DNA from 3 places in the Synechococcus sp. H70.1 genome. Region 2 is predicted to be linked to each of the others. Evidence: predicted binding sites of a transcription regulator. Region 2 holds the regulator's gene; each other region holds the start of a gene.
The links. Region 2 encodes NtcA, which controls nitrogen genes in cyanobacteria. Its sites were predicted from a motif close to GTANCNNNNGNTAC; they were not measured.
Positions count from the first base shown of each region.

Region 1: a site for NtcA is predicted at 5,128-5,141, ahead of glnA (type I glutamate--ammonia ligase). Genes of this name have one in related genera too.
Region 3: a site for NtcA is predicted at 7,741-7,754, ahead of NW827_RS00480 (ferredoxin--nitrite reductase). Genes of this name have one in related genera too.

Region 1 is NZ_JANSIV010000076.1:20,329-30,731, reverse strand. It holds gene NW827_RS05555 (cation:proton antiporter) at 1-1,666, opposite strand, end outside; gene NW827_RS05550 (SDR family oxidoreductase) at 1,988-2,716, opposite strand; gene NW827_RS05545 (hypothetical protein) at 2,783-3,451, opposite strand; gene glnA (type I glutamate--ammonia ligase) at 3,579-5,003, opposite strand; gene trxB (thioredoxin-disulfide reductase) at 5,385-6,797, shown strand; partial or broken gene purL (phosphoribosylformylglycinamidine synthase subunit PurL) at 6,814-9,108, opposite strand; gene recG (ATP-dependent DNA helicase RecG) at 9,120-10,403, opposite strand, start outside.
Region 2 is NZ_JANSIV010000119.1:29,219-39,621, reverse strand. It holds gene NW827_RS08770 (hydantoinase/oxoprolinase family protein) at 1-1,031, opposite strand, end outside; gene NW827_RS08765 (hypothetical protein) at 1,088-2,413, opposite strand; gene NW827_RS08760 (hypothetical protein) at 2,541-3,062, opposite strand; gene NW827_RS08755 (phycobiliprotein lyase) at 3,075-3,695, opposite strand; gene NW827_RS08750 (S41 family peptidase) at 3,737-5,038, opposite strand; gene petB (cytochrome b6) at 5,234-5,881, shown strand; gene petD (cytochrome b6-f complex subunit IV) at 5,947-6,459, shown strand; gene leuB (3-isopropylmalate dehydrogenase) at 6,584-7,729, shown strand; gene ntcA (global nitrogen regulator NtcA) at 7,835-8,506, opposite strand; gene NW827_RS08725 (M61 family metallopeptidase) at 8,655-10,403, shown strand, end outside.
Region 3 is NZ_JANSIV010000010.1:22,452-32,854, forward strand. It holds gene NW827_RS00455 (LysR family transcriptional regulator) at 1-590, opposite strand, end outside; gene NW827_RS00460 (ABC transporter ATP-binding protein) at 746-1,588, opposite strand; gene NW827_RS00465 (nitrate ABC transporter ATP-binding protein) at 1,625-3,616, opposite strand; gene ntrB (nitrate ABC transporter permease) at 3,698-4,633, opposite strand; gene NW827_RS00475 (CmpA/NrtA family ABC transporter substrate-binding protein) at 4,781-6,085, opposite strand; gene NW827_RS00480 (ferredoxin--nitrite reductase) at 6,146-7,684, opposite strand; gene mutS (DNA mismatch repair protein MutS) at 8,006-10,403, shown strand, end outside.

The DNA of each region.
Region 1 (10,403 bases), on a different contig from region 2:
AGTTTTCCAGCGCCACCAGGATCCGCCGCAGCTTGTGAGGGGGCTGGAGCAAGCGCGCCACGGCAACGGGGCAGTGAGCGGCCCAGAGGACACTATTGATGACACTGCCGAAGAGGCGGGCCCGCAAGCGGGTGGGATCGCTCCAGCCCATGACAATGAGGCTGGCGTTCTGCTCACGGCTGGCGTGGCTGATCCCTTGGGCAACGTGGCTGTCAATGCGGCTGAGGGGGGTAACTTCTACTCCCCAGGCCTGACAAAACTCCACTGCCCGCCGCAGCAGATCCTCGCCGCGCTCCAAGGAGTCCTGCAGCAAGGGGGAGTCCATGTGCAGGTGGCCGGTCGCCACCGTGAGGGGAACCACCCGCCCGCCCTCGTGCTTGGCCAGGAGGCAGGCCATCTCCAGGAGGTTTTCCTCGGTTTCGGGATTGGCCAGGGGCACCACGACCACGTAGGGCTGGGGAGGCGGCGTTACAGAGACCCCTGCCCCAGACGGAAGCCGGCTCTGTTCCTCCTCCCTAGCCATCTGCGTAGCCGCCCGAGTGGTCAAAATTGGACCCAGCGTGGCTGTAACCAGCATTAGCACCACCACGCTGTTGAGCACCTCCGCCTTGAGTAGCCCCACGCGGTACCCCACTAGAGCGGCCGCCAGGGTGGCGGCTACCTGGGGCAGGGAGAGTGACCACATCATTAGCTTTTGCGCCGGGGTGTAGTGGTAGAGCCACTGACAGAGTTGGGCGGCAGCGTATTTGCTCAGGCTTAGCCCCAGCAAGATGCTCAGCATCAGCCAAAGGGAGCTGAGGGTTTGCAGAAAGGCGCGTAGATCAAGCAACAGCCCTATATCCACAAAGAAGACGGGGATGAACAAGATGCTGCCGACAAAGACAATCTTTTCTTTGACAGAGCCCTCCCGCAGCACATCGTTCACGGCTAGCCCCGCCAAGAAGGCGCCGATGATCTTCTCTACCCCAATCCACTGCGCCCCCAGAGCCGCCACAAACAGAGCCAGCAGCACAAACAAAAATTGGTTGCCCTCTTCGCTGCCGGTTACGCGAAAGAACCGCTGCCCCAGCCAGTCCACCCCAAACAGCACCGCAGCCGCATACAGCAGCAGGGATCCCAGCAGCCGCACCAAGCTCCAGAGGGAAAACTCACCGCCGTGGATGCCGACACAGACTGCCAAGACCAGCAGCGAGGCAATGTCGGTAAAGATGGTGCCGCCAATGGTGACCAGCACCGCCTCATTTCTCACCAGGCCATAGCGGCTGACGATGGGGTAGCCCAGGGGGGTGTGGGAGGCAAACAGGGATCCCAATAGAATGGCCGCATTCCAGCCAAAGCCAAATAGCCGCCCAATGGCAGTGCCCACAGTTAGGGGGATGGCAAAGGTCAACACGCCAAAGGTGGCGGAGCGGTTGCGGGTCTGCCGAAATTGCTCCAGGTCAATCTCCAGCCCGGCCACAAACAGCAGGTAGACCACGCCAATATCCGAGAGCAACTGCACCGTCGGCAGCTCTGAGCTCAGCAGGTTCAGTCCCTGCGGCCCTAGGGCGATCCCTGCCGCCAAAAGGCCCACCAACCCCGGTAGGCGCAGCCGCTCAAAGAGCAGCGGCACCACCAGGATCACCCCCAGCAGTAGAGCAAACGAGAGGATAGGCTCCTCTTGCAAAAGTGAGCGTATGGCCTCCATTGGCCAGGCCCTCGAGTGGACACTTTCCTGATTATGGAAGCAACCTGCCCAAATAGCTGCAAGCAGCCCCCCAGCTTGGTCAACCCTCCTCTGGCCAGGAAGGGGCTTGCCAACGGATCCCACCCCTTCTCGGGACTCTCCTAAAGGTGCTCTCAGCAAACCTTAGCTACTGGGGGGCCCCTCCTGGACTTGCAGCGTCAGGGCCAGGATCCAGACACCCCCGCGAAAGAAAGTAGGGTACTCTACAACCACGCGGTGGGACATCCCGTGGCTGCTCGTGGAGGGACTCCAGGATCTCTGTTACAGAAACTGATGGCTTTCCGGCTGCAGCACCACCTCATTGGGCACGGCATTGGCGGGCAGCGTGAGGACAAAGTGAATGGCCTCGGCAGCCGTGGTGGGGCTGAGCATTTTATCCCTTTGCACCTTGAGGCTGATGGGATCCCAGAAGGGTGAGTCGATGCCGCCAAAGTAAAACAGGGTAAAGCGCACCCCAAAGCGCTTTAGCTCATCGGCCATGCATTTGCTAAAGCCGACCACGCCAAATTTGGCAGCACAGTAAGCTGCAGCCATGGCCATAGGGTGACGGCCCAAAATGCCGGGGAAGTTGAGGATGTGGCCGGATTTTTGCTCCCGCATGGCATTGGCTGCCAGTTGGCTGGTGTAGAAGCTGCCCTTGAGGTTAACCGCCAGCATCCGCTCCAGCTCGGCAGGGGTAATTTGCGGGGCAGGCTTGAGGATCCCGGCTCCTGCCAGGTTGATCAACACGTCGATCCGCCCGTGCCTTTGTAGGGTTTGGTTGACAAGGGCCTCCACCTGGGCATAGTCCGTCACATCGGCAGGGATCCCCAGCCCGGAGGCAGCCCCCAGGGACACCGCTTTCTCTGCCAGCGCGCGCAAGGGATCCTCCCGCCGTGCCGCCAGCACCAGATGGGCTCCGGCCTGGGCCAACATAGGCACCAGGGCGCTGCCAATGCCCCCTGTGGCCCCTGTAATGAGAACAACTGCCTGGGACAATGAGGAAGACACGTTACGTTTTTTAAACTCTTCCTCTCATCATACCCAGGGAGTGGCCTTGAGGGGCGATCCAGAGAGTTAAACGCGACGCAGCCGCAGTCGTTGCACCCATTCTTCCCCGAAGCGCAGCCAGTCTGCCATTTTTTCTGGACTCACCCGTTGCTCGTCCCGCCAAACAATAAGCTGCGGCCCGGATCCCTCAGCGCAACAAGGAGGATGCTGCTCCAAGAAGCTAAGAAATCTAGGATGGAAGCGCAGGCGAATCTTGGCCTCATCTTCTCCGCGCAAAAGGTAGCTGCGGGAAAACTTAGGGTGGCCCTCGAAGTTGATATCTTGCATGCCAAAGGCTTTGGCAATGTCATGAAACAGGGGAATATTCGGATGTAGCCGAAAATGAGGTAGCCGTAGATCTTCGCAATAGGCCCAGAAAACAGACTGGCGATGAGTGCTGCGACTCTTGCCGCTACCGCGGGTGTACTTATAGTCAAAGGCACCGATCTCAGTTCCATCGATTAGCCGCTTGGACATTGAGTTGTAGAAACGTCGAGCGTAGCCTCGTTCAAATAGTTCAAAGCCTGCCTGAAGCAAGCGGGAGCGGATCCCTTCGGGTAGCTCCGCTGAAAACGACATGCCCAGGCTCCTGGCCACCTGCTCCAAAGCTTCCCGACGCTTCTTCTCTAGATAGGCGGCAAGCGCCAGAAGGCCGATAACAAAAACCAAGAACAGACCAAAAATAAGCCATTCCATTCCAAACCCTCCCTCCAACCTCTAGACTTCGGCCCCAGAATACCAAAAAAAGGGATCCCTCCAGCAAAGGAAGGGATCCCGTTCAAAAGCCGTGGCCAAGAACTAATGCTTCAAATGAGAACCTCGATCAGGCGTCGAAATAGAGCGCGAACTCGTAGGGGTGAGGCCGCAGGTTGATGGGGTTGATCTCGTTGTCAATCTTGTACTCGATGTAGGTTTCGATGAGATCCTCAGTAAAGACACCTCCCTCCAGTAGGAAGTCGTGATCCTTCTGCAGGTTTTCCAAAGCATCCAGCAGGGATCCGGGCGTGGAGGGGATCTTGGCCAGCTCGTCCGGCTCCAGATCGTAGATATCTTTGTCAAGGGGCTCGCCGGGATGGATCTTGTTCTTGATCCCGTCCAGCCCCGCCATCAACATGGCCGAGAAGGCAATGTAGGGGTTGCAGGTGGCATCGGGGCAGCGGAACTCCAGCCGCTTGGCCTTGGGATTTTTGCCTGTAACTGGAATGCGAATGGCTGCGGAGCGGTTGCCCTGCGAGTAGGCCAAGTTGACCGGCGCCTCAAACCCAGGCACTAGGCGCTTGTAGGAGTTGGTGGTGGGGTTGGTAAAGGCTAGGATGGCTGGGGCATGCTTGAGCAGGCCGCCAATGTAGTAGAGAGCCGTTTCGCTGAGATCGGCGTAGTTGCCTTCTTGGTAAAACAAGGGCTGGCCGTCTTTCCAGAGGGACTGGTGCGTGTGCATGCCGCTGCCGTTGTCATTGAAGAGGGGCTTGGGCATGAACGTCACCGTCTTGCCGTGCTTGCGGGCCACGTTCCGGATCACGTACTTGTAAATCATCATGTAGTCGGCAGCCGTGATTAGATCGGCAAAGCGGTAGCCCAGCTCCCCTTGCCCGCCGGTGGCCACCTCGTGGTGGTGCTTTTCGATAGGCACCCCTAGCTTGGCCATTGTCAACAGCATCTCGGTACGAAGATCCTGGTGGGCATCGGTGGGCGGCACAGGGAAATAGCCCTCTTTGTAGCGCGGCTTGTAGCCCAGGTTGCCCCCTTTTTCCTCCCGGCCCGAGTTCCAGCGGCCCTCGATGGAATCGACAAAGTAGTAGCCGGCGTTTTGGGTCTGGTCAAACCGTACATCTTCAAAGATGAAAAACTCTGCTTCAGGCCCGAAGTAAGCCGTATCGGCAATGCCGGTAGACTGCAGATAGGCCACAGCCCGCGCTGCTAGGCTTCGCGGACAACGGCTGTAGGGCTGGCCGGTGCGCGGTTCAATAATGTTACAGATAAGGCTGAGGGTGGGCACTTGAAAAAACGGGTCGATCCAGGCTGTTTTGGGATCCGGCACCATGTACATGTCCGACTCGTTGATGGATTTCCAGCCTCGGATGCTGGATCCATCAAAAGGCAGCCCTTCGCTAAAAACTTCTTCCGTCAGCATCGAAGAGTGGACGGAGATATGCTGCCAGGTGCCAAAGAGATCCACAAACTTGAGATCCACCATCTGGACATTGTTGTCCTGGATCATCTGGAGCACTTCTTGGGGGGTGGATGCCATCGCTCTCTCCTAACTTGGGTTGCCGTTGAGACTAGGGGTGGGATCCCAGCCGATGATCCCCATGCTTTGACCCAGACAGGCCAAAAGCGCTCACCCATCCTAGAAAGGCCGACACCAGTTTTTTGTATTTTCTGATACGAAACTGGCCTGCCTCCGGCCTTCTCTCCACTAAATGGAACCCCTGCGGTAAGGCTACTTGCAAGGGGAAGAGGCCTAGGCCAACTGGCAAGCTACACCGGTGTTCCCGGACAGGCCAATGCCCTGGCCGAGAGCGAAAATAGGACTGGGAGCCCCAACCTCGCTGAGGTTGCGGAGTCGTGTTAGGCTAAAGCGTAGTCATTATGAGTTTGACTTAGAGAGCTGCAGAAGGGGAGAGAGAGGATGACGGAGCAAAGTCAGGTTGAGAATGTGGTCATTATTGGCTCTGGGCCCGCTGGCTTGACCGCGGCCATCTATGCCGGCCGGGCCAAGCTGAAGCCAGTTGTGTTCGAGGGGTTTCAGATGGGGGGGATCCCGGGTGGGCAACTGATGACCACCACCGAGGTGGAAAACTTTCCGGGCTTTCCCGAGGGCATCAGCGGCCCCCAGCTGATGAAAAACATGCGCGCTCAAGCGCAGCGGTGGGGGGCAAAGCTCTACCCCGAGGATGTTACCTTTGTGGATCTCAGCCAGCGGCCTTTCGTGGTCCGCTCTGATGAGCGAGAAGTGCGCACCCACAGCCTAATCATCGCCACCGGGGCCACGGCCAAGCGCCTACACCTGCCCGGAGAGGAGATCTACTGGAACCGCGGCATGTCCGCCTGTGCTGTCTGCGATGGGGCCATGCCCATGTTCAGGGGGGTGGAGCTGGTGGTCATTGGCGGCGGCGACACCGCCTGCGAGGAAGCTACCTATTTGACCAAGTTTGGATCCCATGTCCACATGCTGGTGCGCAGTGGCAAAATGCGGGCCAGCAAGGCCATGCAAGACCGAGTCCTCAACCACCCCAAGATTACCGTGCACTGGTACACGGAGGCGGTGGAAGTCCTGGGTGACGGCCAGCGCCTGACGGGGGTGAAGGTGCGCAACAACCAGACGGGCGAGATCCGGGAGATGGCAGTAGGGGGGGTATTTTACGCCATCGGCCACAAACCCAACACCGACCTGTTCAAAGGGCAACTGGAACTGGATGAAGTGGGCTATATTGTCACCCGCCCCGGATCGGTAGCCACCAGCGTAGAGGGGGTATTTGCCGCTGGGGATGTGCAGGATCACGAGTTTCGCCAGGCCATCACCGCGGCGGGCAGCGGCTGTATGGCGGCCATGCTGGCGGAGCGCTGGCTCTCGGAACACGGCTTAGCCCAAGAGTATCACGTCGTCCCTCAGAGCCATCCTGAGCCCAGCCCTGCCACGGCTCCTCCCGAGGCGGAGTTGCCCGGGGAAGCTGCGGTGGCGGAGAACGGCCACGAGGATCTGGATTTCAGTAAGACCTGCCATGAAGGGAGCTATGCCCTGCGGCGGCTCTACCACGAAAGCGATCGCCTGCTGATGGTCAAGTACACTGCTCCCACCTGTGCCCCTTGTCATGCCCTCAGGCCAATCCTGAACAAAGTCATCGAAGAGTTTGCCGACAAGCTGCACGTGGTGGAGATCGACATCGAGAAGGATCCGGAGATTGCTGAAGCCGGCGGGGTCACCTGCACGCCGACGGTGCAGTTTTTTAAAAACAAGGAGCTGGTGGCGCAGGTGGTGGGCGTTAAGCCCAAATCCTACTATCGGGAGGTGATCCAGGCCAATTTGTCTGAACCAAAATGAGGGAGTCTAGATCCGGCTAGTCGGCAAAGGCGCTGTGGTAGGCAACCTGCAGGGCTGCTAAAGAAACCGACAACAGGGGATCCCCTTCTGCAGTTGTCAAGAGCAAAGGATCGGCAGGGGATCCCACCTGTCCTAGCAGTTGCCACTGGCCGGGGAGCTGGGACTCTATGTAGGCTTCCCAAGGAGAGCGCTGGGCTGGAGCGACAGAAACGAGGATGCGGCTGGATCCCTCGCCAAACAGGGCCTGATCCCAGCGCAGGGATCCGGGAGCCAGAGAGACGCTGGCGCCGCGGCCCCCGCTGAGGCAGGCTTCCGCCAGAGCCACGGCCAGTCCTCCCTCGCTGCAGTCGTGGGCGGAGCGCACCCACCCCTGCCGGATGCCGTGGCGGCAGGCCCTTTGCACGCGCTTTTCCAGTTCCAGATCCACGGGGGCAGGCCGACCTGTGACCGTGTTGTAGATTGCCGCCAAATACTCGCTGCCGCCCAGACTGGTAACAGCCTGGGCTCCCAAGAGGTAGATGAGATCCCCTTCCTGCTGCCACCCCTGGCCACAGACCAACTTCAAGTCTGGAAGGAGACCGACCATGCCGATAACGGGGGTCGGGTAGATGGCCTGGGATCCCTTCTCGTTGTAGAGGGAAACGTTCCCCCCTGTTACCGGTGTCCCTAGGGCACGGCAGGCCTCCCCAATCCCCCGACAGGCCAGGGCCAACTGCCAGTACACCACCGGGTTTTCCGGGTTGCCGAAGTTGAGGTTGTCGGTTACGGCCAAGGGCTCCGCCCCCACGCAGGAGAGGTTGCGGGCGGCTTCGGCCACCGCGGCTTTGGCCCCCTCGTAGGGATCCAAATATACCCAGCGGCCATTGCCATCTAGGGTGGCAGCAATGGCCTTGCGGGCAGCCTGCAGGGGGGGCACCTCGCCCACGCCAAACTTTTGCGAGCGGATGCGGATAACCGCTGCATCTCCCTGCCCCGGCCAAAGGACAGTGTTGTTTTGCACCTGGTGGTCATATTGGCGATAGATCCAGGCTTTGCTGGCCAGGGTGGGGCGGGCCAAAAGCCGCAGCAGCACCTCTTGCCACGTCAGGGTCGCCTGATCGAGGTGGATCCCTTCGCGACTGCAAGGGGGTAGGGTGGCGGGATCCCACTGCCACGCTGCCTGGACGTACTCCGGTGGCTCTGGCAGCAGCGGGCGGACGTAGACGGGGGTCTCTTCGGCCAAGGCCCGCGCCGGCACTTGCACCACGCAGGTTCCGCGGTGCCAGATCTCCACCAGCGGCTCAGCAATGACTTCTCCGGCCACGCTGGCCTGCAGGCCCCAGCGGTGGAAGATCTCCATCACCTCCGCCTCGCGACCTTTTTGCACCACCAGCAGCATCCGCTCCTGGGACTCCGAAAGCAGGTACTCCCAGGCGGCCATGCCGCTTTCCCGCGCCGGCACCCGGTCGAGATCAAAGCGGATCCCTACGCCGCCTTTGGCGGCCATCTCCGCCGTGGAGCAGGTGATCCCGGCCGCTCCCATGTCCTGGGCGGCCACCACGGCTCCTGTGGCAAAGGCCTCCAGGCAGGCCTCGATGAGACATTTGCCCAGAAAGGGATCCCCCACCTGCACCGCCGGCCGATCCTGCTGGGAGTCCTCCTTGAGCTCGGCGCTGGCAAAGCTGGCCCCGCGGATCCCGTCCCGCCCCGTAGGGGCGCCCCCCTACAAGAACGGCGTCCCCCCCCCCCCCGAGGCCCAATTCACCACCCACGCGCGCACCAGCACCCCCAGAACCCAGAACTAGAGCAGGGGGTTGCCACTGTAGCAGGGATCCACGGCCACTTCCCCCCCCACCGTGGGCACCCCCACGCAGTTGCCGTAGTGGGCGATCCCCTCCACCACCCTGGCCATGAGGCGGCGGTTGCGGGGATCCGTCAGCGGCCCAAAGCGCAGGGAGTTGAGCAGGGCAATGGGACGGGCGCCCAGGGTAAAGATATCGCGCAGGATGCCTCCCACGCCGGTGGCCGCTCCCTGGAAGGGCTCAACCGCTGAAGGATGGTTGTGGGATTCAATCTTAAAGGCCAGCCAGTCCCCATCCCCCAAATCCACGACGCCGGCATTTTCCCCCGGCCCCACCACCACCCGCTCGCCTGTGGTGGGAAAGTTTTTCAGCAGAGGGCGAGAGTTCTTGTAGCAGCAGTGCTCCGACCACATCACCCCAAACATGGCCAGCTCGGTGGGGTTGGGATCCCGGCCCAGTTGCTGCTGGATCTGGTGATATTCCTGGGGGGAGAGGCCGTGGAGCGTCAGCTCTTCAGGAGTAGGGGGCATAGGCACCAAGGTTAGGTCAACAAAGCCGGCCCCAAAAGGCGGGCCTGGCGTTCTTCCAGTATGCGACGCAGGCGGGGCCACTGCTGCAGCTGTGGGTCTTGGGCAATGAGCTGCTCTGCTGCCTGACGGGCCAACTGCAGCACCTCTTGGTCATCCATGAGGCTGGCCAGAGCAAAATCGGGCAGCCCCGACTGGCGGGTGCCCATCACCTCCCCAGGGCCGCGGAAGCGCAGATCCATCTCGGCAATGAAAAAGCCATCGTGGGACTGCTCCAGGACTTTTAGCCGGCGCAGGGCCTCTTCGCTTTGGGATCCCGTCATTAAAATGCAGTAGGCCTGGTCGGATCCCCGCCCCACCCGCCCCCGCAGTTGGTGGAGCTGGGAGAGGCCAAAGCGCTCGGCATGCTCCACCAGCATCACCGAGGCGTTGGGCACATCCACCCCCACCTCGACCACCGTGGTGGAAACCAAGATATCCAGCTCCCGCCGGCGGAAAGCTTCTATGACGGCGTCCTTCTCGCTGCTAGTTAGGCGCCCGTGCAGCAGGCCCACCCGGAACTGGGGGAAGACCTTCTCCTGCAGACGCTGGTGCTCTTCAATGGCGGACTTGAGATCCAGCTTCTCGGACTCTTCAATCAAAGGCAGCACCACGTAGGCCTGCCGCCCCTGGGCAATCTCCCGCTCCATCAGCCGCACCACCTGCAGGCGATCCCCCGGTCGAGCCACCACCGTGTGCACCGGCTTGCGCCCCGGGGGCAACTCGTCAATTTGGGTAACATCCAGATCCCCGTGCAGGGCCAGGGTAAGGGTGCGGGGGATGGGGGTGGCCGTCATGGTCAGGACATCGGGGTGATCCCCTTTCTGTTGCAGGGCAGCCCGCTGTTCGACGCCAAAGCGGTGCTGCTCGTCGATAACCACCAAGCCCAGGTTGCGAAACTGCACCGCCGGCTGGATGAGGGCATGGGTGCCAACCACTAGGGGCAGCTCCCCGGTCTGCAACTGCCGCAGGATCTCGCGCCGCTTGGCGGGGGGTGTGGAGCCGGTCAAGAGTTCCACAGGCACTTGCAGTTGGCTGAGCCACTCCACCAGCTTGCGGTAGTGCTGCTCGGCCAAGACCTCCGTGGGAGCCATGAGGGCCGTCTGCCAGCCCGACTGGATGGCCGCCAGCAAAGCCGCCACCGCCACCACAGTTTTGCCGGATCCCACATCCCCCTGCAGCAGGCGGTTCATGGGCAAGGGATCCCGCAGATCCGCCAGGATCTCGTCAATGGCCCGCTGCTGGGCAGCGGTCAGCTG
Region 2 (10,403 bases):
GCCAGGGATCCGCCCCCGGCACTGACCGTGTGGATGTCAATCTGGGGCTGCTGCACCGGCAGGCCGCACACTACCGCTGACGAGGTAACCTGAGGGAGGCCGTCTTGAATGAGGGCCACATCGGTGCTGGTTCCTCCCATGTCCAGGCTGAGCAGATGGGAATAGCCGCTCAGACGGCCCACATAGGCCGCCCCGTAAACGCCGCCCGCCGGCCCCGAAAGCAGTGCCACCGAGGCGTGGGCTGCTGCCTGAGCAAGGGAGGTGACGCCGCCGGAAGATTGCATGATTAGGGGGGCGGGGATCCCTCTCTCCCGACAACCCTGGGCCAAGCGGTGCAGGTAGCCCGCCAGGGCCGGGCTGAGGTAGGCATCAATGGCTGTGGTGCTAAAGCGCTCGTATTCCCGAAACTCCGGCGCCACCTCGCAGGAGAGGGAAACGTGCAAGCCGGGAAAGGCCTTGCGCAAAGCCGCCCCCAGGCGCTGCTCGTGCTCCGGGTAGAGGAAAGAAAACAAAAACCCTACCCCCACGGCGCGGATCCCCTCCCGCTGCACCCGCTCTCCCACCTCCCGGATGACGCGCTGGATCTCCTCCTCCGTCAGCGGCTCCAACACGCCGCTTACGCTGCAGCGCTCCTTTACCTCTAGGCAGTGGTGGCGGGGCACCACTGGCTCCGGCTTGGGCTGGGTGAGGTCGTAGAGGGAGGGGCGGTTTTGGCGACCAATGGCCAGCACATCCCGGAAACCCGCCGTGGTCAAAAAGAGGGTAGGGGATCCCTTGCGCTCCAGGAGGGCGTTGGTGGCCACCGTCATGCCATGGCAGAACACATCCACCTTGACCGCGCCCAGCTTGTCCAAGGCGGCAAAGACCCCCTCTTCCGGGCTGGGGGTGGAGAGCACCTTGGCCGTCCGGATCTGGCCTTCCTGAAGGAGCACTAAATCGGTGAAGGTTCCCCCCACATCGATCCCCAGACGGACCAAACCCTCCTGCCTCCAATCCTGTTGCTCGGCTTGCTCGCTGCTGGTGTTGGACATTGCTCAATAAGGCTCTCGTGTAGGTCCGCCCCTGCGCTTCTCATTTCAACCCCTCCCTAGAGACGACGCCGGGGCATCTCTTCCGACTCAGTTGCCAGGGGTTGCTCCTGCTGCAAAAGCCGGCGAAAGGCCGGCTCGTCCAGCCGGTAGTCCCGCTGCTCGATCAAATCCCGATCTGTAGAGTAGATGGTGTCCGCCTCCTGCACCACCTCTTGGCGGCGGAAGCGGCGGGCAAAGTCGAGCTTGCGCAGCAGCGCCTCGGAGGGACGCTTCAGCCGCTCTTGCCAGAACCGCCGGCTGCGGTTGCGCCGCTCCACCCCCTGGTTGCGAAATTGCAACGTCAGCCACCGCACCGCAGGCACCGCCAAAAACAGCGTGCCGTAGAGGAAGAGGAATTCAATCAGCGGGTAGATAAACGCCAAAAAGGCATTGCTCCTGGCGGCGGCTGCCACCTCCTCCCGCGCCCCATAGAGAATGGCTGCCAGGAAGAAATTGAGCACCCCTAGGCCAGCAGCCAGGGTCAGTTGCTCAGGGGTGGCGCGGCTAAACACCCAGGGTTTTTCCTGCAACATCCCAGGAAGCTGCTGTTGGGGGCTTTCTGTGGCCGTTACCTGCAGCTCTGGGAAACGATAGACGATATCGCCGTCCTCGCTTACCTCCGGCTGGCCGTCGAACTTGAGCAGAATCGGCAGCATGTAGTCTTCATACTCCAGGGCCGGGGATCCCGGCTCCACATCCAGGTAGGGCAGCACCTGCTCGGCGGCGATCACCCCCCCGTTGGCGCGGATAAGCTGGCCAATCAAGGCATAGCGCTCCTCTTCCAGGTTGGCGTTAGGATCCCCGTCCCCAAACAGGAAGCTGTACACCGCCTCCAAAAAGTTCATCTCGGATTTTTTCCGGTGGGGTTGCGCCCGACCGGAATAGCCCCCGTAGGGACTCCAGAAGGGGTTGCCCACCCAGAGGTCGGGGAAATAGAAGAAGACCCCCCCTCCCCGCGAGCGGCTGCGGTTGTCCTCCTCACGGCTGCTGGCCATCTGCAGAGCCATCAACGCTAGGGTGATGAGGACAATCGACACCACCAACAGGATGCCAAAGGAGATGCGCAGCCCGTAGAGAAAGCCGCCCCAGAGCTTGCGTCGCAGAACCGCCAGCCGATCCTGCTGCTCCTTGCGCTTGAGAATGTCGCGAAAGTCGGGCGGAAAAACGTAGGCAATCTCCCCCTGCCGCAAAACCTGGAGATGACCCCCCGCCTTTTGGGCTAACTGCAGCAACTCCTGTTTGGCCTCCTCTAGGGCCAGGCCAGTGCTGGAGGCAATGTCTCCCAGCGTCACTCGCAGGCCCAACCGCTCCACTGCGTCTATAACCAAAGTCTGTGCCGCCACCGTTAACCTCCGCTTTTGCCTGCTGTAAACTCCCATCCCGCTAGGAGGGATCGCGGGGGATCTGCCCCTGTTTCCAGTATCTCTCCTCGGCTGGGCAGCGACGAGAGGATCCCCTGCCTTGGTGGCCCTAGGGTAGCCAGGCCATCACCGCCAGCAGGGCGAGGAGGATCCCGATCAATCCCCACGTCAGCCGTTGGGTATTCAAAGGGGGAGTAGCCTCGCGGCAGATAGGAGCAGTAACTTTTGGCAAGGAAGCTGGGCGGCGGAGGCGCTCATAGACCAGACGGCGTTCCCCTGGCTTGGCCTCTTCCAGGTGGCTGAGATCTGGGATTTCAAGCAACCACTCTGCTGGTCGCCGCAGACGAGGTGCCTGCCAGATGCCCAACACGTAGCGGGCCTGCTGAGCGACCTCCGGATCCGGGTTGCCCAGCAAGGTTTGCACCAAGCGGATTGCCTCCTGGGTCTCTCCAAGGGCATCCTGGGCTAGGGCCTGCCAGAGCCGCAGCTTGCTTGCTTGCGGGTAGCGGCTCTGGGCCTGTTTCACCTGTTCCAGAGCCTGGCGGTAGTGTCCCCGCTCAAAGCTGGCCTGAATCCGGGCCAAATGCTGGGGCAAGCGCAAGTCTTCAGAAGGGATCAACTCTGGCTCCACCGATCAACTCCCCTAGGTAAGCTTTTGTTCCACCCCGAACCCCACCAGAAGCACCTCCTGCGGCGGCTGACCGTGAGGGGGGCGTTGGTAGGTGAGGATCTGCCGCAGGCGCAGGCGCGGGTTGAGCAGAGTGATGGTATCCACGGCAACGACGCGCGTGTAGGTGGTGGTCATCACCAGTTGCAGGGATTGCGGATCGAAGCGGAAGTCGGCCACCATGGGCCGCTCCTCTTCATAGGCGCGATCGCGCAGATAGTCGCCTTCAAGACCGCGGGCGCTCTCTCGCCGGGGCACAAACAGCATGTTCAGCTCTTGCCCCACCTCCTCTCCCTTTTCAGAGACAGTCTCAAAGGCAAGGTGGAAGCCCAAGAAGCCGTCGACGCCGTGGTTGGGGTAGTTGTTGTCCCTCAGCACCTTCTCCTTAAGCTCAGGGGTGAGGGTGCGAATGGTGAACTCCGTGCGGGAGCGCTCCACCTCCCCGCGATCCAAGTAGTGGTAGGTGCGCTCGGTGTGCCAGGCACCAATGCAGCAGTTAAAGAAGTAGTGAAATTGCTGAAGGGCATTCATGCCAGAGGGATCGACAGCAAGGCTGAGTTGACAGCTAAGCCCGATCCTAAAACGAATCGCAGACAAACAGGCACCCCAATTCAGACCTCCTGCCCCTCTTCCCTACCTCAGGTATTGGCTGCCGCTGGGATCCCCTGGGCCACAGCCAAAGTTGACCCCAACACCTCCAAAGCCCGCTGCAACTGCCCATCCTCAGGGCCGCCCAGGGTTTCTGCCGTCAGGGGAACAGGGCCCTCGGCCACCACCACATCGGGCTGGATCCCTTGGCGGTGGATATCGCGACCGTTGGGGGTGAGGTATTTGGCAGTGGTTACGGCCAGCCCGGAGCCGTCTGCCAGCTCCAGCAGGGATTGGATCAGCCCCTTGCCGAAGGTGCGCGTCCCCACCAGTTGCGCCCGCCCGCTGTCCTGCAGGGCTCCTGCCAAAACTTCGCTGGCACTGGCGCTGCCCTGGTTGACCAAGACCACCAGCGGCGCCTGGGTGAGGATGTCGCCGGTGGCGGGAATGCTCTCTTGAATGCCGTGGCGGTCTGTAACCAACACGATGTCGCCTTTGGGGATCCAGAAGCGGGCAATTTCAATGGCTGCCTGCAGCAACCCCCCTGGGTTGTTGCGCAGATCAAGGAGGTAGCCCCGCACCCCTCGCGCTTCTGCCTTCTGGATGGCCTGGCGCACTTGGGCGGCGGCGTTGCCGTTAAACTGGCTGAGGCGAATGTAAGCCACTAAGCCCTGGGGCAGCTGGAAAAAGGCGGTGCGCACCGGGTTGATGAGAATCGACTGCCGCACCAGCTCCACCTCCCAGATGCGATCCTGCCGCCTTAGCCGCAGGCTAACAGTGGTGCCGCTGGGGCCCCGCATGCGCTCTGCTACCTCGTCTAGGCTCAGCCCTACCACTGGCACCTGATCCACTGCCAGGATCTCATCCTGGGGTTGGATCCCAGCCCGTTCGGCAGGAGTCCCCTCCATCGGGGCAATGACCCGCACTGCTCCCTGCTCGTCGATGGCAATCTGCAAGCCGACACCACTCAGCTCCCCAGCCGTAGAAGTCTGCAGGCTAAGGTAGTGCTCCCGATCCAAAAAGCGGGTGTAGGGATCCCCCAGGGTTGCCAGCATCTCCTCAATGGCCCGGTAGGTTTCCTGGCGATCCTGCAGGGGCCGAGAGAGAAAGCGCTGCCGCACTTGCCACCAGTTTTGTCCATTGAACCCTGGATCCACGTAGGCCCGATCCACATAGGCCCACGCCTGCGCCAACAGTTGCTGCTCCTCCCCCCAACGGCTGGCCTGCACCTGACAGGCGCCAAGGCTCAGGCCTGCCCAGAGCAAGCAACTCAGCACGAGAACGCGCAGGGCCCAGCGGATCCCCCACCCCTTGCGACGGATTTCTCCTTCTCTCGACTGCTGTGCCAGCATTGCCTCCCAAAATGCTAAGAAAAATTAACAAAGCGCAATATTAGAAGCTGCTTTGCCGGCGGAGAGGCGGATCCCTGAGCTGCAGCTGAGCCTGGTTTGAGGAGGGTGTTAACAAACTGTGTTACAGTGCTGGTGGGAGTGGGCTTGTCCCCTCCTGGATATCCAGCTTCAAACTCTTTAAAGATTGCAGGTATCATGAGCAAGGTTTACGACTGGCTAGACGAGCGGCTAGAGATCACGCCTTTCGTCGACGACGCAACCGGGAAATTCATTCCGCCCCACGTTAACATCTTCTACTGCCTTGGCGGCATCACGCTGGTGTGCTTCCTCATTCAGTTTGCCACCGGCTTTGCCATGACGTTTTACTACCGTCCGACGGTGGCTGAGGCTTTTGAATCGGTTAACTACATCATGACCCAGGTCAATTTTGGCTGGCTGCTGCGCTCCATCCACCGCTGGAGTGCTTCCATGATGGTGTTGATGATGATCCTACACACCTTCCGGGTTTACCTAACCGGTGGGTTCAAGAAGCCCCGCGAGCTGACCTGGGTAACCGGTGTAATCTTGGCGGTGCTGACGGTTTCCTTTGGGGTTACGGGTTACTCGCTGCCCTGGGATCAGGTGGGCTATTGGGCGGTCAAAATTGTTTCAGGAGTGCCCAGCGCTATCCCAGTGGTGGGTGATGCCCTGGTCCAGCTTATCCGCGGCGGCGAGGCGGTTGGCCAAGCCACCCTCACCCGCTTCTACAGCCTGCACACCTTTGTCCTGCCTTGGCTGACGGCAGTCTTTATGACCATGCACTTTTTGATGATCCGCCGCCAGGGCATTTCTGGACCCTTGTGATCCTAGCGGGTGCGATCCCCAAGTTTCTCTTCTAACCCTTTTTCCCCCAGACAAGGAGAACGGCTATGCCTGTCTCGAAGCAAGTAATAGCAACTGAGGTCATTACACGCAAAGTTGACCTGGACAACCCCAAAGTTTTGGCCAAGCTGAAGAAGAACATGGGCCACATGACCTACGGTGAGCCCGCTTGGCCCAACGACTTGCTCTTTATGTTCCCGGTGGTCATCCTGGGTACGATTGGGGTGATTGTCGGCCTGGCGGTCATGGATCCGGCGGGGGTGGGCGAGCCGGCGGATCCCTTTGCCACGCCGCTGGAAATTCTGCCGGAGTGGTACCTCTACCCTGTCTTTCACATTTTGCGCGTGGTTCCCAATAAGCTCCTGGGCATTGCTCTGATGTTAGCTATTCCCGTAGGCCTCCTGTTTGTGCCTTTCATTGAAAATGTCAATAAGTTCCAGAATCCACTGCGCCGTCCAGTGGCAACAACGGTGTTTTTGCTTGGCACGTTGGTAACCCTCTACCTAGGCATTGGCGCCACCCTGCCTCTGGACAAGTGGGTTACTCTGGGCTTGTTCTAGAGCTGCGGGTAGGTTGACACTGCACAAGTGCAGCAGGCCAAAGGCTGGGCTGCACTTTTTTTGTGGGTACTGCTGGGCCGAGTGGTGGTAATATCGCTACGCATTCCTTTTACCGCGATCCCGCATGAGTACTCCCCCTCCTGCTCCCCGCATCTACCGGATTACTGCTCTAGCCGGCGATGGCATCGGCCCCGAAATCATGCAGGTGGGGCGGGCGGTTTTGGATGCAGTGGCCGCTCAGATGGGGTTTTCCATCCAGTGGCAGGAGGGCCTCATTGGTGGAGCAGCCTACGAAGCCACTGGGGATCCCTTGCCCCCAGAGACCTTGAAAATGGCCCAGGAGAGCGATGCTGTTTACCTGGCAGCAGTTGGCGACTTCAAGTACGACGCCCTGCCGCGGGAGAAGCGCCCTGAGCAGGCTTTGCTGGGCTTGCGGGCTGGCTTGGGACTGTTTGCCAACTTGCGCCCGGTGAAGATCTTTCCGCCACTGGTGGAGGCCTCTTCCCTCAAGCCGGAGGTGGTGGCCGGGATCGACCTGGTGGTGGTGCGCGAGCTCACCGGTGGCATCTACTTTGGTCAGCCCCGCGGGATCTTCGTCGATGCCCAAGGATCCCGACGCGGCGTAAACACCATGGTCTACACTGAGGCCGAGGTGGACCGCATTGCCCGCATGGCTTTTGAACTGGCCCGCAAGCGGCGGCGCAAGCTCTGCTCGGTGGATAAGGCCAATGTGCTGGAAGTGTCGCAACTGTGGCGGGAGCGGGTCAATGCCGTGGCAGCGGAATACCCTGACGTGGAGCTGTCCCATCTGTATGTTGATAACGCCGCTATGCAGTTGGTGCGCTGGCCGAAGCAGTTTGACGTCATCCTGACAGAGAACCTCTTTGGGGATATCCTCTCCGATGAGGCAGCCATGCTAACTGGCTCCATTGGCATGTTGCCTTCCGCCTCTTTGGGAGTTGCCGGCCCTGGTCTATACGAGCCAGTCCATGGCTCAGCTCCCGATATTGCCGGTCAAGACAAGGCCAACCCTCTTGCCCAGGTGCTCTCTGGGGCAATGCTGCTGCGCTACTCTTTGGATCAGCCCCAAGCTGCCGACCGCATCGAACAGGCCGTTGAGACAGTTTTGGCCCAGGGCTACCGCACCGCCGACATCTACTCGGAGGGGATGACCCTCGTAGGCTGCCGCGAGATGGGAGAAAAGATCCTGGCCGCCTTGGCTCAACAGCAAGCCTCTCCCCAAGAATCGCCCTCAGCCGCCGGCGGTTAAGTAGGGGTTTGCTTGCTGCTGCCCCCCTCTCCTGCAGGGAGGGATCACCCCGCCAACCAGTGGTGCGGCCATTCCCGGAAACGGCCGTGGGGCCAGGTCCTCCTCCTAGGCAAAGCGATAGCTTAGCTGGATTGGGTCGTGGACAGTGATCTTTTTCTTGTGGATGGAAATGTAGTTCTTCTTGCGCAACTCTCCCAAGAGACGGGTAATGGTGACGCGGGTTGAGCCAATGGCTTCGGCAATGGCCTGGTGAGAGAGCTTGAGGTCGATGGTCACGCCATTGGGGCCGGGCACGCCGAAGTCGCGGCAGAGGATCAGCAAAAAGCTAACCAGCCGGGAGGCCATGTCGCGGTGGGCCAGTGTTTCAATCATCATCTCTGTCTGCAGGATGCGAGAAGCCAAGCTCTTGAGCAGCAGCATGGCCAGCTCAGCGTTCTCCCGCACAGACTTTTCCACCTGCTCGATGGGCAGAGAGAGCAGCTCGACGCGAGTGAAGGCTACGGCATGATAGAAGCGGTCGGAGCGCTGCCCGGTAATGAAGGAGAGCACCCCAAAAATGCTGTTTTCCCGCAGGAGGGCGACAGTAATTTCCTCCCCCATTTCGTACACCCGCGACAGCTTAACAGCTCCCTTGACCAAAAAGTAAACCCGCTCCGCCGGATCGCCGGGGAGGAAAATGGTCTTGCCACGTTCAAAGGTTTCGATAACTGGAGGATGGTGAGGCCCTCCTAGCTGTTTAAAGGCTGCAATGAGAGATTTTTCTGCAACGGCCACCACGGGATTCGACAACCTCTCAAGGTCAGTTTATCTCTAGGATCAACTCCTAAACCCAGATCAAGCTGCCTACGATTCGAAGACTACTCTAGACTCTGGATATCTTTGTAGCAATAGCTACATTTCTCTTGTTGCGGTAGGGGAAGATCGTATGGGGATTGCCACCCTCTCTCGCCATAGCCGCCAGCACTTTACAGTACGGATGCCAGAGCCAGCCAACCACCTTTTGGAGGTGGAGCTGCAGATTCGCGAAGTGGAACCGGAGGTGCCTCTGCGGCTGCGGCTGCCAGTGTGGACGCCGGGATCCTACCTAGTGCGGGAGTATGCCCGCCATGTGCAGGAGTTTCAAGCCCTGAGCGAGCAAGGGAGCCCTTTGGCCTGGCGAAAGGTTGATAAAAACACCTGGGAGGTCAATCCAGCGGGGTGTTCGGCGGTCACCATCCGCTATCGGGTCTATGCCTATGAGCTGACGGTGCGCACCAACCATCTGGATCTCACCCATGCCTATTTCAACGGGGCAGCGCTCTTTCTCTACGTGCTCGGCCGCGAGCGGGAACCCTACACCTTGACGGTGATCCCTCCTCAACCCGACTGGCGTGTCGCCACCAGCTTGCAGCCCTTGCCCGCCGCTGAGGATTCCAATGCCGGCTGGTCGTTCCTGGCGGCAGACTACGACGAGCTGGTGGATAGTCCAGTGGAGGTGGGCCTGCACCAGTTGCGGTCGTTTGCGGTGGAAGGGATCCCGCATTACTTCGTGGTCTGGGGAGCAGGCACCCTGGATTTGGAGCAAGCGGTGGCCGATGCTGAGAAAATTGTCCGGGCCACTGCAGCGTTTTTTGGCGGGTTGCCCTACGACCGCTACTGGTTTATTGTGCATTTGTCACCAGGGGGATTTGGCGGCCTAGAGCACAAGTACAGTGCTACCCTCAACTATTCTGGCCTGGAGCTGCATCAGCCCCAGTCCTACCGCCGCTTTTTGGCGCTGCTGGCCCATGAGCTTTTCCATGCTTGGAACGTCAAGCGGCTGCGCCCTCTGGCTTTGGAGAAAATTGACTACAACCAAGAAAACTATGTGGACTGCCTCTGGTTTTGCGAGGGGGCGACCAGCTACTACGAAAACGTGATCTTGCTGCGGGCAGGGATCCTCACCGCCAAAGAGTTTTTACAGATCCTATCTGAGCAAATTGGCCAGCTGCAGCGTACTCCGGGTCGGGCCGTGCAATCGCTGCAGGAGTCCAGTTTCGACGCTTGGATCAAGCTCTACCGTCCCCACGAAAATAGCCTCAACAGCCAGGTTTCCTATTACCTAAAGGGCGCTTTGGTCTGCTGGCTGCTGGATCTGCACATTCGCCACCTTTCGGGGGGCCAGGGATCCCTAGACACAGCCATGCGGGATTTGTGGCAGCGCTTTGGCCGGTTTGAGAAAGGCTACACCCACCAAGACCTGCGGGAGGCCTTTGAGCGGGCAGCCGGCACCGATCTTGGCCACTTTTTCTCTGCCTACGTGGAAGGTACGGAAGAGCTGGACTACAACGCTTACCTCCACCCTTTTGGCCTCACCCTTAAAGCCCACTTCAGCCGCCCCAACCCTAGCCCTTACCTGGGTCTCCACTTCAATGGGGAAGGCAACCGCATCAGCGCCGTCGAGATGGGATCCCCCGCCCAAAAAGCAGGCATCTGGGCTGGCGACGAGCTCGTAGCCCTAGACGGCTTTCGGGTGAGCGCCACCACCTTGCCGGAGCGCCTGGCAGCCTACCAGCCCCACCAGGTGATCTGCCTAAGCGTCTTCCAAGGTGATCAGTTGAAACACTTCTGGATCCCCCTGGATCCACCCCGCCCGGATGTTTACACCCTCGAAGCTTTGCCTGAACTTACCCCTGAACAAGAGTCTCTCCAGCGA
Region 3 (10,403 bases), on a different contig from region 2:
TTAAATACGGCCTGGGGGTACTCGGCCAACACTGGCCAAGGGATCCGCTCGTAGCGGCTAAGGGGATGGCTGGCGGCCATCAACACCTGAATGGGCTCCGAATACAGCGGCTCCACCACCAGTTCAGCCCCCCGCCTCAGCCAGGGATTTTCCATCACCAAAGCCACATCCACCAGCCCATCCTTGAGCACCTTCAAAGCGCGGTCGCTGCCCAGGGCCGTGACCCGCAACTGCACCTGCGGGTACTCTCGGCAGAACTCCTGGAGCACCGGCGGCAGTCGATAGGCAATCAGCGAGTGGATCCCGGCAACGCAGAGCTCGCTTTGCTCGCCCCGTAGCCATTCCCGAATGCTCTCTTGGGCCTGCTGCCACTCCTGACAGATGCGCCGGGCATGGGGTAGGAGCCGTTCCCCCGCCACCGTCAAAGCCAGCGGGCTCTTGCGATGCAGTAGCGGAGCGCCCACCTCTTCTTCCAAGGCCTGAATCCGACGGCTGATGGCAGACTGGGTCAAGCCACTGCAGCGGGCAGCAGCCAAAAAGCTGCCGCTTTCGACGACGTTCAGGAAAGCCTGCAACAGCTCCAAACGCACCGAGAACCTCTCCGGAGTGATGGCCCAACTGCTGTGGGATTTTAGCCAGGGATCCCTCGACTTGGTGTAGGTACCGCTACCAAACCGTGCTGTAAGACTCTGGTATTGGGGAGGAGCGCTGCTCGCCGTGCCGCCTTGACGAGACTGGCTCCCCCTCAATCCAAGACAAGGGCGGCGCGACGGTAGAGAAAGTCAAGGGCAGAGTTGCGCAATTCGTAAAATTCCGGCATTTCCATGATGCGCGCGCGGCTGCGCGGTCGCCCAAAGGGGATCGTCAAAATCTCGCCAATATGGGCAGCAGGGCCATTGGTCATCATCACCACCCGGTCTGCCAAGTAAAGAGCCTCGTCGATGTCGTGGGTAATCATCAAAACCGTGCAGCGGTGATCTCGCCAAATGGCCAGCAGCTCATCCTGCAGCTCTTGCTTGGTAATGGGATCCAAGGCCCCGAAGGGCTCATCCAGCAACAGTACTTCTGGGCGTACCGCCAGCGCGCGGGCAATGGCCACTCGCTGCTTCATCCCCCCGGAGAGCTGCTTGGGCCGCTTGTGGGCTGCTTCGGCCAAACCCACGAGTTCTAGGTGTTCTTGAACGATTTCCCTTTTCTCTCTGGGGGATTTATCGGGATAGACCTGGTCCACCACCAAATAAACATTTTCAAAAGCCGTCAGCCAGGGCAGAAGGGAATAGTTCTGGAACACCATCATCCGATCCGGCCCTGGGGCGGTGATGGGCTGGCCCTTGAGGGTAATGGATCCCGAAGTAGGAGCAGAAAACCCGGCCACCATGTTGATCAAGGTGGACTTGCCGCAGCCGGAGTGGCCGATGATGCAGACAAATTCGCCGGCGGCCACTTCCAAGTTGACATTTTCTAGCGCCACAAAGGCTCCCGCCGCCGTAAAGTAGGTCTTGCCCACATTCTGGAGGGAAAGAAGGGGCGGAACTGCAAGAGAAGAGGCTGAGGAAAAGGACAAAGAAGTTAAGCGAGAGTGGGTCATCATAAAGCCTTCCAGTTGAGTTCAGTAGAGCAAAAACTAGACCTTGCTGAGGGGGTATTCCTGCAGCTTCAGCTCCTGGCGAATGGCCACTGACTCCAGGTAGTCCAAGGGATCCTCGCCATCAAAGCGGGATCCGTCGGCAAAGAGCAAAGCCCCGCGATCGTGGGCCCGATCCGGCAGCCCCAGTTCTCTAGCAGCTAGGGCGTAGGTTTTGTCATCCAGCACTTGGTCGAGGACAGCAACCCAATTGCGAGGGAAGGGGCAGATGCCCCAGCGAGCCATCTGCGTCAGGATCCAGAGATGCTCCAAGCGTTCGGGGCAGGTGTTGCGCCCGTTGGCAAACTGGTGGAAACCGAGGATCACTTGCGACTCATCGGCGATGCCCCGCTGCAGGATGCCCCTCCACCCCGGCTCCAGATCGGCTGGGGCCACGCCCACATACTGGGGCTGGGCCAGCCACTCCAGGATCTGGGGACGGTGCTGCGGCTGATCGCAGTAGTGACAGGCCTCCAGCAGCGCCTTGACCAGGGCCACGTGGGTGCGGGGGTAGCTTTGGGCCCAGTCTTGGCGCACCGCTAGGACTTTCTCGATGTGGCTGGGCAAGAGTTCGGGAGTGGTGGCGACGATAACCCCCACCTGTTCCCGCACGGCGCGGGAGTTCCAGGGTTCGCCCACGCAGTAGCCGTCGATGTTGCCCGCCTTGAGGTGGGCCACCATCTGCGGCGGCGGGATCACTGTCAACCTCACCTCTCGATCCGGATCCACGCCGCCGCTGGCCAGCCAATGGCGCAAGAGGAAGTTGTGCATCGAGGCCGGGTGCACCACCCCCAGCGTATGAACCGTATCGGGAGTTTGGCGGAGGTACTGGCGGAGATCCCAGGGGCTCTGGAAGGCCTGCAGCAGGAGTCGGCGCCCAAAGGTGATGGCGTTGCCGCCGCGGGAAACGGTAAGTGCAGTTACCAAAGGCACTGGTACCCCACCCACCCCCAAGGTAGAGGCCAAGGGGATCCCGGCCACCACCAGGGCCGCATCCAGCCGACCGGAGCGGATCCCTTCCCAGAGGGTTTTCCAGCCCGGCTCCCTGACCAGCGTGACCTGTTCCAGGCCGTGCTTCTGAAACAGGCCCTTTTCTTGGGCCACCACCAGAGGGGCGCAGTCGTTGAGGGGCACAAAGCCAATTGCCAAGTTGACTTTTTCCAGCCCCCCCTTGGCGATGGCCACACGGGTAGGAGTTTTCTGGCGGGCCCGCTTTTGCTGGTTGAGAAAGTAGATCATCTCCCCCCGCAGGTTGTAGTACTCGGGGTGATTCACCACTTCCAACCGGTGGCGCGGCCGCGGAAACGGGATCCGCAAGATCTGGCCGATGCGGGCCTCCGGGCCATTGGTCAGCAGCACCACCCGATCCGAAAGCAGAAGCGCCTCATCCACATCGTGGGTAACCAAAATACAGGTGAGCTGCTCCGCCTGGGCAATCTCCATCAGTTGCTCCTGCAGGCTGCCGCGGGTGAGGGCGTCCAACGCCCCAAACGGCTCATCCAGCAGCAGCACCCGCGGGCGAATGGCCAAAGCCCGGGCAATGGCCACCCGCTGTTTCATCCCCCCCGACAGCTGGGCGGGCCGCTTGTCGGCTGCCCCCTGCAGACCCACGCGGCGGATGTGCTCTTCCACGATGCGGGCTCGCTCTGCTTGGGGAAGGGATCCCAGCACCTCGTCCACGGCCAGGGCGATGTTTTCCCGCACCGTCAGCCAGGGCAGCAGAGAATAGTTTTGGAACACCACCATGCGATCCGGGCCGGGCTCCGTCATCTGCCGGCCTTCCAGCAGCACGCCGCCGCGGGAGGGCTTTTCCAGGCCGGCAATGATGTTGAGGAGGGTGGACTTGCCGCAGCCGGAGTGGCCAATTAGCGAGACAAATTCCCCTTTTTGGATCTCCAGATGGATGTCTCTTAGAGCGGGATAAACCTCCCCATTGTCCAGGAAAAAGTCTTTGTCTACATGGTCAACTTCGATGTAGGGCTGAGTCTTCATGATGCCACCTAAGGGATCCCTTGAGCTTCATTTTTGAAAAGTGGGCAAACTGTCAGCAGCCAACTTCGGGCTCAGTCCAACCTAGTGATCCTCGGCAGCCACCAGCGAGCCAATCCAAGCCGTAACCCGATCCAACAAAAGCCCAACCAGGCCGACATAGATCAAAGCCACAATAATTTCGCTGATGCGGGAGCTATTCCAGGCATCCCAAATGAAGAACCCGATGCCCACCCCACCAACCAACATTTCTGCAGCCACAATCGCCAGCCAAGATAGGCCCACCCCAATGCGCAGGCCGGTAAAGATGTAGGGCACCGTGGCCGGAAAGACAATCTTAAAGAAATACTTCCAGCCGGACATGCGTAAAATTCTGGCCACATTGCGGTAGTCCTGTGGGATCCGCTGTACACCGGCAATGGTGTTGATCAAGATGGGCCAGAGGGCCGTGATGAAGATAACAAAAATGGCGGAGGGGTTGGCATCGCGAAAGGCGGCCAAAGAAATGGGCAGCCAAGCCAGAGGTGGCACCGTGCGCAACACTTGAAAAATGGGATCCAAAGCCTCATACAGCCAGCGGTTGGCCCCGATCACCATACCGCCCAAAACCCCCGCCAGACTGGCCAAGAAAAACCCAATGAACACCCGCTGCAGGCTGGCCCAGATTTGCCAGAACAGTCCTTTGGCGTTGCCGCCGTAGTCAAAAAAGGGATCTTTAATAAGGGGATCCCAGGTGTCCTGCCAAACTTGGAGCGGGGTGGGCAGGTTGGCGCCGGGCCGGCTGTAGAGGATTTGCCAGAGCAGGAGCACGATGAAAATTGCCGTAGCGGGCAAGAGAATGCGGCGCAGCGCTTGATGGATCCGGACTCGTTGCCTCCAAGCGGATCCAGAGCTCGTGGCAGAAGGGATCCCGGCCTGGGCCGGAAGAGAGGCACCTTGGCTCAGCAGCCAACGGCCTAAGCGGATGAGCAAAGGGAAGAGGTGGCAGCCCACCTTCAAGGCAAAGTGGAGAAGATGCATAGTTTGCTGAGAGTAGGGCTATGGTCAAAGTCAGCGTAGGGAAAGTACAAGAGAGAAGAGGTTTAATTTGAACCTGTCTGGGGGCTCTTAGGGAAATCTCTCGGACAGGGGGCTTGCAGGTGTTCTGCAAGCCCTGGAAGGAGCAGGCTAGGCCAGCTTCTTGATGGCCAATTTCTCCAGATAGGCAGCCGGATTTTCGGGGTCGAACTTCACCCCATCGAAGAAGGTTTCCACGCCGCGAGAGGTGCTGGGGGGAATGGCGGCCTCTTGGCCAATGGCTTTGGCGGCCTCGCGCCAGAGATCTTCTCGGTTGACCTTGTCCACCAGGGCTTTGGTATCCGTGTCGGCGGGCAGATAGCCCCAGCGGATGTCTTCGGTCAGGAACCAAAGGTCGTGGCTCTTGAAGGGGTAGGAAGCATTGTCTTGCCAGAACTTCATCAGGTGGGGGCTGTTTTGCACCACTTTGCCGGTGCCGTAGTCAAAGGTGCCTTTGGCGCGACCCAGGATATCGGCCACAGGAACCCCCAGCCAGCGGCGGTTGCTGATGATCCGGCACATTTCCTCTTTGTTCTCCATTTGGTCGCACCAGATCTGGGCTTCTTGCACCGCCTTCAACAGCGCCAAGGTGGCTTTCGGGTGGGCATCCACCCAGTCGGCCCGCAGAGCAAAGGCTTTCTCGGGATGGCGGTTCCACAGCTCGCCGGTGGTGAGGGCGGTATACCCCTCTTTTTGGTTCACCAGTTGAGCATTCCAAGGCTCGCCCACACAGAAGGCTGCCATCGTTTTGGATTTCATGTTGGCCACCATCTGCGGGGGCGGCACCACAATGATAGAGACCTCGCTGTTGGGATCGATCCCGCCAGCGGCCAGCCAGTAGCGCATCCACAGGTCGTGGGTGCCGCCGGGGAAGGTTACCGCGCATTTGGGATCCCTGCCGGCAGCTCGCGCTTCCGCAAACTTGGCTTTGAGGGGGGAACTGTCCAGGCCAATTTGCAAATCCCGGTACTCGTTGGCAATGCTGATGCCCTGACCGTCCAAGTTCAGGCGGGCCAGAATGTACATCGGTACCGGCTTGCCATCGGTAACTTTGCCGGTGGTGATGAGATAGGGCATGGGGCTGAGAATGTGCGCCCCATCGATGCCGCCAGCAGCGGATCCCAGCACCAAGTTGTCGCGGGTGGTGCCCCAAGAGGCCTGCTTGACCACCTCCACGTCCTTCATGCCGTACTTGTCAAAAAACCCCTTCTCTTTGGCAATGATCAGGGGGGCGGCGTCGGTGAGAGCAATGAACCCCAGCTTGGCCCGCGTGGTCTCGGGAGTATCGGCCTGGGCCACCCAGTAGCCCTGACCCAAAGATCGCGATTGGGCGCGTGGGATCCCAGCCGCGGCTGCTCCTGCTGCCAGGGCGGCTGCCCCGGCCAAAAATTGGCGACGGGAGAACAGTTTAGACATCGGAACCTCCAAGATTTTGCACGACGCAGAGAGGAAACCTTCCCCAGACTTGGCCCCTACTTAGCAAGCCATCATGGGGGAAGCCGATGGACGCTGGCGCGGCCTGGCCCCGAAGTGCTCAATCAGCAGCTCCACCAAGACGGGCTTGAGGTCTTCGCAAGGGATCCCTCGACGCACACATTCGCCCAGCTTGGCGTCTTTGCCTACTTCTCCCCCCATGTAGATGTCCACCGCTTCCACCGGCTTGCCGTCCTTGCGGGCGGTGGTGCCCATGAGGCCGATATCGGCCACCTGGGGCTGGCCGCAGGAGTTGGGGCAGCCCGTCCAGTGGATGCGCACCGTCTGCGGGATCTCCAGCTCGGCTTCCAGCTCTTCCATTAGAGCCACAGCGCGGTTTTTGGTCTCGATGAGGGCAAAGTTGCAGAACTGGTTGCCCGTGCAGGACACCAGCCCCCGCTGCAAGGGCCCCGGGTTGGGGGAGAACTTTTTCAAGAGCGGCTCTTTAAGCAGCGGCGCCACCCGCGAATCGGGCACATTGGGGATGAGCACGTTCTGCTCCACCGTCAGCCGCAGCTCCCCGGAGCCGTATACCTCCGCTAGGCGGGCCAGCTCCATCATCTCCAGGGCATTCAGCCGTCCCACCGGCACGTGCAGGCCAACGAAGTTCAAGCCCAGCTGCTTCTGGGCATGCACCCCCAGGAGATCCCGCTTCTGCCAGACCACCTCATCTTTTTCCGCCGCTCTGGAGAGCGGATGGCCAATCTGCCGCTCCACAGCCGCCCGAAACTTCTCCAGGCCCCACTCGTCAATGAGCCACCTCAGCCGCGCCTTCTGCCGGTTGGCCCGCAGGCCGTGATCCCGGTAGACCAGCAGCACCGCCTCGCACAGAGGAACCACATCGCGGGGATCCACCCAGACATCCAGCCCGATGGCCTCGGCACAGCGGCGGGCCGAAAAAAAGCCCCCCACCAAGACGTTGAAGCCCAGCTTGCCCGCTTTGAAGGCCGGTACAAAGGCCAGGTCGTTGATCTCCGCATGAACGGAGTTGTCGCGACAACCGCAGATGGCGATGTTAAACTTACGCGGCAGATTGGTGAAGGAAGGGTTGCCCTCGCCGTTGTTGGTTACCATGTCCTGCACCTTGCGGGTGAGGCCGCGCACGTCAATCAGCTCATCTGGGTCAATGCCCGCAAGGGGGGATCCCGTAATGTTGCGCACATTGTCCATGCCCGACTGGATGCTGGTCAGGCCCACCTCCTTCAAGTAGCCCAAGATCTGGGGCATCTCCTCGATGGGGATGCCGCGCAGTTGCAGGTTCTGCCGGGTGGTGATGTCGGCTACGCCATCTTTTCCATAGGGATGGATGATCGCCGCCAACATCCGCATCTGGCCGCTGGTCAGGATCCCATTGGGCAGGCGCAGCCGCAGCATAAACTGGCCGGGCGTGCGCTTGCGAAAGAAGATCCCCAGCCACTTGAGGCGGTGATCCCGGTCGTCTTCAGGGATGTTCTCCCAGCCCATGCGGGCAAACGCTTCCAGCTCGGCTTTGACCGCTAGCCCGTCCTTTTCGCTTTTGAGGCGCTCAAATTGGTTCGCCATCGTCGCTGCCGTAGGGGAACACCGGCTACCTTAGCGATGGCCAACCGTTAACTTTGGTATTTGTCGTTACACTTCGTAACAAGTTATGCCGTTTTGTCATAACTCACTTGCGAGGAGCGCATAGCGGATCCGCCTGGCTTGCCCCCAGGGTGTCTCGGGGTCAACTCCCGATGACGGTGCTTGGCCCCCATCGCAAACCTCCTACTGTCCTTGGCCACAGGCAGTTTGCCCTCACCGCCCTGCCCAGGGAGAGGGGGAAGATCATAAATGGCCGAAGCCGACTAGCTTGGGTTGGAAGAGCCATCCTGAAGCATTGGCGCTATGACTTCTTCCGCTGCCCCTGAGCCCACTTGGGATGCCCTGCAGGTGGATCCCGCCCTGCTCACCCCCATGATGCAGCACTACGTAGAGCTGAAGCGGCAATACCCGCACGCCATCCTGCTCTACCGCCTGGGGGATTTCTACGAGATGTTTTTCCAGGACGCGCAACTGGTGTCGCGGGAGCTGGAGCTGGTGCTCACCGGGCGAGAGGCAGGGGCCATCGGGCGGGTGCCCATGTGCGGGATCCCTTACCACGCCTTTGACCGCTATGCCGCCCAGTTGGTGGCCAAAGGCTATGCCCTAGCCGTCTGCGACCAGATGGAGCCGGCGGATCAAGCCAAAGGCTTGGTGCGGCGGGAAGTGACGCGGGTCATCACCCCCGGCACGGTCATCGAAGAGGAGCTGCTGCAGGCGCGGCAAAATAACTACCTGGCGGCCATTGTCCGCCTGCGAGGCTCCAAGCAAACCGCCTGGGGCCTGGCCTACGCCGACATTTCCACTGGCGAGTTCTGGGTCTGCCAGAGTGAGGGGCAAGAGCAGCTAGAACAGGAGCTGGCCCGGCTGCAGCCGGCGGAGATCCTGCTGCCCACTGAGGAAGGGCTGGGCCTGGGCTTGATGCGGCCTGGAGATTCCCACGCTCCCCTGGGCCTACCCGGCCAGTACACCTATACCCTGCGCCCGGCGGAGCCCTTTGAGCTGGCGGTGGCGCGGGACAATCTGCTGCAGACCTATGGCCTGCGCTCCCTGGAGGGCTTGGGCTGCGAGGGGCTGCCCCTGGCCATTCGGGCGGCGGGGGGATTGCTCCACTATCTGGAAGAAACGCAAAAGAACCTGGTGCAGCCTTCTCCCCAGGGAGGCCATCCGCTCCTGCGCCCGCCCCGCACCTACCAGCTCACCGACTACCTAATATTGGATGCCCAAACCCGCCGCAACCTGGAGCTGACCCAGACTATCCGCGAGGGGGCCTTTGTCGGATCCCTGCTCTGGGTCTTGGATCACAGCCGCACCGCCATGGGCGGGCGCACCCTGCGCCGCTGGCTGCTGCAGCCTTTGCGGGATCCAGAGCAAATCCGCCTTCGCCAGGACACCATCCAGGAGCTGTTGGAAAACCCCTCCCTGCGCACCCGCCTGGGATCCCTTCTAGACTCTCTGTACGACCTGGAGCGCTTGGCCAACCGCGTCGCCTCCGGCACCGCCAACCCGCGCGAGCTGGTGGCCCTGGGCTCCTCCCTGGGCAAACTGCCCCAACTGGCCGAGCTGGTGGCCGAAGCCCAAACTCCCCTTCTGCAGAGCCTACAGCAGGTGGATCCCGCTCTGGTTGACCTGGGCCGGCGCATTGAGCACACCCTCCTGCCCTCCCCGCCCCCTGTGCTCACCGAAGGGGGGCTGATCCGGCCTGGCGTAGATCCGGAGCTGGACAGGCTGCGGCAGCAGGTGGAGCAAGACCGCCAGTGGATTGCCCAGTTGGAGAAAACCGAGCGCGAGCGCACCGGCATCCCCACCCTCAAAGTCGGCTTCAACAAGGCCTTTGGCTACTACCTCAGCATCAGCCGCGCCAAGGCGCAGCAGGTGCCCAAGGAGTACATCCGCAAGCAGACGCTCACCAACGAAGAGCGCTTCATCACCCCTGAGCTTAAAGAAAAAGAAGCCCGCATCCTCACTGCCCAGACCGAGATCAACCAGCGGGAATACGAGCTGTTTGTGCAGTTGCGCCAGGAGGCGGGATCCCAGGCTGCCGCCATCCGCCAGGTGGCCCAGACCCTGGCCGCTGTCGACGCTCTGTTTGGCCTAGCCGAGGTGGCCGTGCAGCAGGGCTACACCCGCCCGGTGATTACTGCAGATCGCCGTTTAATCATCGAGGAGGGGCGCCACCCAGTGGTGGAGAAATCTTTGCCCCAGGGCTTGTTTGTCCCCAACTCGGTGCGGCTGGGATCCCCCCACGGCCCCGATCTCATTGTCCTCACTGGCCCCAACATGTCCGGCAAGTCCACCTACTTGCGCCAGATTGGGCTAATCCAGATCCTGGCCCAGATGGGCAGCTTTGTCCCGGCGCGGCGGGCGGAGTTGGGCCTGTGCGACCGCGTGTTTACCCGCATTGGCGCCGTGGATGATCTGGCCACAGGACAGTCCACCTTCATGGTGGAGATGAACGAGACGGCCAACATCCTCAACCACGCCGGCGAGCGATCCCTGGTGCTCTTGGACGAGATTGGCCGCGGCACCGCCACCTTCGACGGCCTCTCCATCGCCTGGGCCGTGGCCGAATACCTGGCCACCCACGTGCGCGCCCGCACCATCTTTGCCACCCACTACCACGAGCTCAACCAACTGGAGACGCTGCTGCCCAACGTGGCCAACTTCCAGGTGGTGGTCAAAGAGCTGCCGGATCGCATCATCT